Magnetococcus marinus MC-1: one gene and its partner. The main gene of each other region encodes a partner of the protein of the gene in region 2 in a complex. Links are inferred from orthologs where the notes say so. Each region holds a gene or a part of one and is shown on either strand. Other genes may lie near its edges.

The links. The genes of interacting proteins can lie anywhere in the genome.
Region 1: the proteins of tsaD (region 2) and tsaE are in contact, whole or in part, in a crystal structure (PDB 6N9A), measured with the Thermotoga maritima proteins. The link is inferred for Magnetococcus marinus MC-1 from one-to-one orthologs. Residues at the interface, in WP_004082750.1 of Thermotoga maritima: Cys10, Asp11, Arg49, His50, Leu82, Gly84, Gly135, Gly136, Glu154, Thr155, Leu156, Asp157, Asp158, Ser159, Glu162, Asp165, Lys166, Arg169, Leu170, Tyr175, Lys213, Thr214, Leu217, Tyr218, Gln221, Arg222, Asn324; in WP_004082108.1 of Thermotoga maritima: Leu37, Gly38, Lys46, Lys57, Val59, Lys60, Ser61, Thr63, Phe64, Thr65, Leu66, Met67, Val69, Pro71, Tyr82, Arg83, Leu84, Asp86, Asp88, Phe89, Asp93, Ile128, Asp130, Glu131, Arg134.

Annotation. Positions count from the first base shown.
Region 1 is NC_008576.1:1,175,828-1,179,647, reverse strand. What follows is about bases 530-3,509. They hold tsaE (tRNA (adenosine(37)-N6)-threonylcarbamoyltransferase complex ATPase subunit type 1 TsaE), read right to left. Parts: upstream 2,276-3,509; coding sequence 1,784-2,275; downstream 530-1,783. Other genes in these bases: MMC1_RS19640 (spermine/spermidine synthase domain-containing protein), read left to right, coding at 3,288-3,509; MMC1_RS04915 (hypothetical protein), read left to right, coding at 2,896-3,285; MMC1_RS04920 (CBS domain-containing protein), read right to left, coding at 2,288-2,749; MMC1_RS04930 (aminoglycoside phosphotransferase family protein), read right to left, coding at 772-1,794; MMC1_RS04935 (nucleotidyltransferase family protein), read right to left, coding at 530-772. Also shown: more of MMC1_RS04935, read right to left, coding at 38-529; more of MMC1_RS19640, read left to right, coding at 3,510-3,820. UniProt on the Escherichia coli protein: Required for the formation of a threonylcarbamoyl group on adenosine at position 37 (t(6)A37) in tRNAs that read codons beginning with adenine.
Region 2 is NC_008576.1:914,337-917,265, forward strand. It holds tsaD (tRNA (adenosine(37)-N6)-threonylcarbamoyltransferase complex transferase subunit TsaD), read left to right. Parts: upstream 1-898; coding sequence 899-1,960; downstream 1,961-2,929. Other genes in the region: MMC1_RS03780 (methyl-accepting chemotaxis protein), read right to left, coding at 1-456; MMC1_RS03790 (NAD(P)H-dependent glycerol-3-phosphate dehydrogenase), read left to right, coding at 1,950-2,929.

The DNA.
Region 1 (3,820 bases), 260 kb from region 2 along the record:
AATCCAAACCCGCTTTATGGGCGGCAAGCGCCCCTTTTTAATCCAGCGCATTTTGTGCAACAATCCTCTGCATCACCACTGGGTTATGCTCACGCCAGTGCTTTTCGGTTTGGGCCAGCCGTTCAGGGGTGCCCATATCCGCCCAAAACCCCCGCAAGGGGACCCCCTGCAAACGCCCCTTAGCCAGCGCCGCATCGTAGACCCGGTTGAGCGAAAAGGGCTCTATCGCATAACCCTGCAAGGCATGCCGGGCCAATATTTGAATACCACTATAGGTCCAACTGCCCACCACCCCACGACCCCGTTGCAAACAGCCGGCCCCATCCCGCACAAAATCCCCCACCCCTTCAGCTGGATTTTCTACTAAGCCCAACAGGGCATCCATGCGCCGGGGATCAAATCCCTCCAGCAACGGTCGCAGATCCAGATCCCATACCACATCCCCATTCACCACCAAAAACTGCGGGGCATCCAGCAGCGGCAAGGCCTGACACACCCCCCCGCCCGTCTCCAGCAACTGCGGCTCCATGGACCACTGAATCTGCACCCCCCAGCGTTGCCCATCCCCCACCTGTTCCCGCAGTTGCGCCCCCAGATGGTGGGCATTAATCACCACCCGGCGAAACCCCAGCCACGCCAACCGCTGCAAGGTTAAAAAGATCACCGGCGTGCCAGCCACCGGCACCAACGGCTTGGGGGTGTGCTCGGTCCACGCCGCCAGTCGCGTCCCCCGACCCGCAGCCAAAATCATGGCGGGAAAGGGTATCTCCATTACAACGCTCCGGTCTGACGCGCCGCCACTTGGGCAGAACTCGGCTCTGTGCCTGGGGGAATGGTCCGTTGCAACAGCGTGTGCAGCCGCCCTAATTCTGGATAACGGGCCAGTGTTTCCCATACATAGCCCATGGTGCGGGGCACATCGTCCAGATAAGCAAACTTGCCATCCCGCAGCGCCAACCGTCCAAAGATACCTACCGCTTTTAAGTTGCGCTGAATGGCCATCCAATCAAATGCCCGCTCAAAGCTGGCCCAGGTTGGTGCATACCCCAGCCGCTGGGTGGCACCGCTGAGCCACTGCTGCATCATGGCATGGCGAAAGGGGCGGTCCCACGCGACGTAACAGTCCCGTAGCAGACTGGCTAGATCATAGGTAATGGGTCCCATTACCGCATCCTGAAAATCCAGCACCCCAACCTGCCCTTCCAACCACATGAGGTTGCGGCTGTGATAGTCCCGATGCACCAACACTTGGGGCTGCGCCAAGATCGGCCTCAACAGCTCATCAAAGGCCCGCTTAAACTCCGCCTGTTCCGCCCCACTCAAGGTATAACCCATCACCCCAGGGATGTACCACTCGGTCAACAACGAGGCCTCATAGGCAAACAGAGGGGGATCAAAGGCGCGTTGATGGGCAACCGTACCCCCTTCCAACGGTGTCGCCTGTAGGGTGAGCAGGGCATCCACAGCCGCCCCATACAGCCGCTCCGGGGCCACCCCCTGTTGCAGGGCGCGGGCAAAGGTTATATCGCCAAAATCCTCCAACAAAAACAGCCCCTGTTCATAGTCAGCTTGCAAAACCTGAGGCGCCAGCACCCCATGCTCACGCAAAAAACCGGCGATGGCCACAAAGGGATGGCTATCCTCTTTATCCGGTGGGGCATCCATCACAATGCGCGAGGGGTTATCCACCAACCGATAGTAGCGGCGAAAGGAGGCATCCCCCGCCACCTGCACAATCTCTTGATGATGGGGAGCGTGGCGTTCAGCAAAAGCACGAAGGGCATTATCCAGCATGATATTCCTGGCGAAAACGGTGAAGAAGTTGTGTCGTGACCAAACCTGCCGCACGAAACAGCACGCGGCGTCCCAACCCATCTGCGGTTATTTCCAACATAACGTCCAGCCGGTCCTGGGGCAGCCAATCCCCCGCTAAGGAGGCCCACTCCACCAGGGCCACGCCGTCGGGCTCAAACAGCGCTTCGTCTGCCCCAATGGCCTCCAACTCCTCCGGCCCGGCCAGCCGATAGAGGTCAAAATGGTAGACTGGCCAAGCCCCCCCCACATAACTCTGCATGATGGCAAAGGTAGGGCTGCTCACCACCACCCTTTCGCCCAACATCGCCTGAACAAAACCACGGGAAAAAGCGGTTTTACCCGCCCCCAAATCGCCGCTTAAAGCGATCACCAGCGGGGCATCCACCATACCCGCCAACGCCGCAGCCAGCGCCTCGGTCTGCGCTTCGGAGTGGCTTTCCAGCACAAGGGTTGCGGCCATAGCGTGCATGACCTAAGCTTCGTTACTCAGCAGCATGCCACGGATCACATCGCTCTTATCAATCAACCCCAGCAGCCGCTCTTCACCCACCACCGGCACCACCGACACATGTTGTTCCGCCAACACCGTGGCGATCTTGCGCAGATCCGCATCGGGACCCACCGAGATAAGGGTGGGGGTCATAATCTCCGACGCCTTACACGCGGCAACCTTACGCAGATCCTCTTCAAACTGATGACTGCCCCCCACCGAGATCACCGCGTCCAAGATATTGATAAGGGTGGGCAGATGCACCTGCTTGACCCGATCAATCAGATCCCCTTCCGTAATAATCCCCACCAGCACCCCCTCATCTAAAACCGGCACGGCGCAGATGTTCTTCTGGGCCAACAACACCGCAACCTCATGCACCGTGGCATGGACGGTTACGGTTGGCGGGTCGCTATTCATGATATCGCGAGCTGTTAAGGTCATGTTATCTGCTCCTCAGTGGGTGCTTAAACTTGGGCAAACCAGGGCTGTGTGTGTTTTTTTATGCATACCAGTTTGGCACACCCCCTGTACCCATGGTACGGTATTTGGTCTCCGCATTCAATTTCAGGCAATGGCGGTCTTACCCCATGTTAACAAAAATTTTGATTCTTCTGTTGGTAATCGCGGGCGTTTATTCGGTTGGTCGCCTACACGCTCGCTCTGCCGAGGTTGCTGCCGCCCCCCAGCGACGCGCCTTGGAGCACCAACCCCACAGCAGCCGTAGCGCCCGTACCATGGCCCTCTTGGCCCTACTGGCCATTGTGAGCATGGGGGGATTTATGGGGTACAATCGCTGGGCTGAGGGGCAAGAGATCCACCTGATCCGGGTAATCAACAGTCAATCCGGGGAGCACACCCTCTACCGCGCCAAACGCAAGGATATCCACCATCGTGATTTTTTAACCCTGGATGGCCGCCAAATACGCTTGGCCGATCTGGAGCGCATGGAAATTGAACCCACCAGTGAAGGGCTCTAGGTATGGATAACCCCGCCAACATTATCTATCAGCGCCGTCACCAGGGCACCACCGTCGAGGTGGTGGAAAAAGAGGGCTTGCGCTGCCTAACCTTTGGTTCCCACCTGCGCCAGAGCTGCATGTTACTCTCGGACCCTGCCTTTCTCTTTTTGCCCTACTCGCGCCATATGATGGCGGCCCTGCTCTTTTTACCCCAACTTCCCCAGCGTATTCTGCTGATTGGTTTGGGGGGTGGCTCACTGGTTAAATTTTTTCTGCATCATCTGCCCCAATGTCATGTGGAGGTGGTGGAGTATGATCCCCATATTGTCACCATTGCCCAGGATTTTTTCCATCTCCCTAAAAATCATCCCCGGCTCACCATACATCTTGGGGATGGTGCCCAATTTTTCTCCCTTGGTGGCGCCCAACAGGCCCCCTATGACTTGATTTTATTGGATGCCTTTGATGCCAACGGGCTGGTGACCAGCATTTATCGCCCCCCCTTTCTCAAGCTCTGTCAAGACCATTTGGCCGCACCAGGTATCGTCGCCGC
Region 2 (2,929 bases):
CACCTCAGCCCCTTTATGCTTAGTAATATCGGCGGCTTTTTCGCGGTTGCCTTCGCGCATGAGGGCAATGACCTCATCCCGAATGGTTTTCCACCCATTAAAGCGCTCTTCGAGCTTATCAATATCTTCTAGGTCGCCCAAATAGGCTTCTTTGAGGGTGGCGAAGTCTTGCAGAACATTTTGTTCATAGGCATCCACCTGTTTTTTGGCCTTGTCGATATCCTCTATCCGCTTAGCCAGAGCGACATCCTTCATACTACGGTGCATACGCACCATATCCCCTTGTACCCGCAGGGCAGCGGTGCTCACGGTATAGGGATGTTTGTAAAGTTTATTGGTATTATCCGCCAGATTTTGCATCTCGTGCACGGCAAATCCGCCCAACACAAGCATCAGGACAATCACGATGCCAAAGCCAATGGCCAACTTCATGCCAATCCGTACATTTTTAAACATGCCCAACTCTCCGCACCATAAAGACAACCCAATCCGCAAAGTTTGGGTAGTAACGCGCTAGGTGTATTATTAAATGTCCTGCACCTGACCGGTGTTGTGTAAAAAAAACATCTTTAGCACAGTAGTATATAGAGAACCTTGGTGTACAAGCAAAATTTAAGCGATAAAAAGGTAGTTTTGGTGGAACAGCTTGAAAAGCTACGTAACGGGCCGTGAGGCCCTTTGCTAAAATCGTGCTTCCCCGGGTAGGCTCTGGGTGACAGTTCATTAGAGTGTGTGCGCGGTGGTGTCGGTAATAAAACGGCTCTATCGGCTCAGATTTTTAGCGCTTCGCTTGGGATGAAAAGAGGGCGCTTGGGGAGAAAGCGCCACTGGGTGGTTTCATCGGAGATGGGGGTTGGGCTATGATGACGCAAAACAGTTCGACCCATTGGGAGATACGATGTTACGGGTTTTAGGCATAGAGAGCAGTTGCGACGAGACCGCCGCCGCTGTGGTGGAAGGGGCAGAACATGGTCACCCCCATGGGGTGGTGGTGCGCTCCAATGTGGTGTGGAGCCAGTTGGAGGTACACGCCCTCTACGGCGGGGTGGTGCCCGAACTGGCCAGCCGGGCCCACATACGCCATATACAGCCGGTGATTGAGCAGGCTTTGGCTGAGGCTGGGGTGCGACCCCAGCAGTTGGATGCCATTGCGGTTACGGTGGCTCCCGGGTTGGTGGGCGCACTGCTGGTGGGGGTAGCGGCGGCGCAGGGGTTGGCGGTGGCGCTGGATAAGCCGCTGGTGCCGGTACACCACATGGAAGGGCACCTGATGAGCCCTTTTCTCATGGCGGGCGTGGTACCTGCCATGGAGTTCCCCTTTGTGGCCTTACTGGTCTCCGGTGGGCACACCCTGTTGCTGCACGCCCGTGATTTTGGCGACTACCAGCTGCTGGGGCAGACCCGTGACGATGCGGTGGGGGAGGCGTTTGACAAGGGGGCGCGCATGCTGGGCTTGGGGTATCCCGGTGGTCCAGAGGTCGCCGCCTTGGCCCAGTCGGGGGATCGGCAGGCGGTGGCTTTTCCCCGTGTGTTGCTGGACCGCAGCCAATTTGATTTCTCCTTTTCTGGCCTAAAAACCGCCTTGCGTACCCATCTTCTTAAATTCCCGCCGGAGTCCGGTGGTCCCTCTTTGGCCGATGTGGCCGCCAGTTATCAAGAGGCCATTGTGGATACCCTGGTGATTAAATCCTTGAGCGCCTGCCGCCATGTGGGGGTGTCGCGTTTGGTGATTGCCGGTGGAGTAGGGGCCAATAGACGATTGCGGGAAAAATTGGCCAAACAAGCTCTTAAACAGGGTGTGCAACTCTACGCTCCCCCCATCCACCTGTGTACTGATAATGGCGCGATGATCGCCTCTGCCGGCGTGTGCCGCTTGGCCAGGGGGGATCAAGCGCGGGGGGTGGTGAATGCGGTGCCCCGGCTGCCGATTCATGAACTGGAGAAAATTTATGGCCGTTGAGTATGCTGACAATCCTTCGGTGGCCGTTATTGGCGCGGGATCTTGGGGCACGGCGCTGGCGGCCCTGCTGGCGGGTAAGCTGCCCCAAGTAACCCTGTGGGCACGGGAACCCGAGGTGGTGGAGGGCATTAACCAGGGTCACCACAACCCGGTTTATCTGGCAGACCTGGATCTGCCGCCTAACCTGGTTGCCCATCAAGATCTAGCCTGGGTAGCGGCCAACCATGATGTGTTGGTCATGGTGGTGCCTACCCAATTTTGCCGTCAAGTGCTGGCTCAGCTCAAACCCCATGTGCGGCCCCATGTCACCTTTGTGTCGGCCACCAAAGGGGTGGAGACTGCCAATCTGGCCCTGATCTCGGAGATCTTTACCCAAACCTTTGCGGCCCCCATCGCCCAGCGTACCTGTTATCTCTCCGGCCCCTCCTTCGCCCGGGAGGTGATCGCCGGGCAGCCGGTGGCGGTGGCCATGGCCGGTGCCGATGAAGCGGCCTTGGCGGCTATGCAGGCGCTCTTTTTCTTCCCCCATTTTCGTACTTACAGCACCAGCGATGTGGTGGGGGTTGAACTGGGTGGGGCGTTGAAAAACATTATTGCCATTGCTGCGGGTATTAGTGATGGATTGGGGTATGGGGCTGGTGCGCGGGCGGCGTTGATCACCCGTGGTTTGGCCGAAATTGCCCGTTTGGGTCACATCTATGGGGCCAACCCCCAGACTTTTGCCGGATTGTCGGGTATGGGGGATCTGCTCATGACCGCCTCATCCACCCTGTCGCGCAACTATACCACCGGCTTTCGCTTGGGCCAGGGGGAGAGCCTAAGCCACATTAGCGGCAGCTCAAGAGAGGTGGCCGAAGGGGTGCAAACCGCCGCCAGTACTTGGCTGTTGGCCCAGCGCCATGGGGTGGAGATGCCCATTACCCAGGCGGTACATGCCATCTTATTTGAACAGGTACCCCCACAACAGGC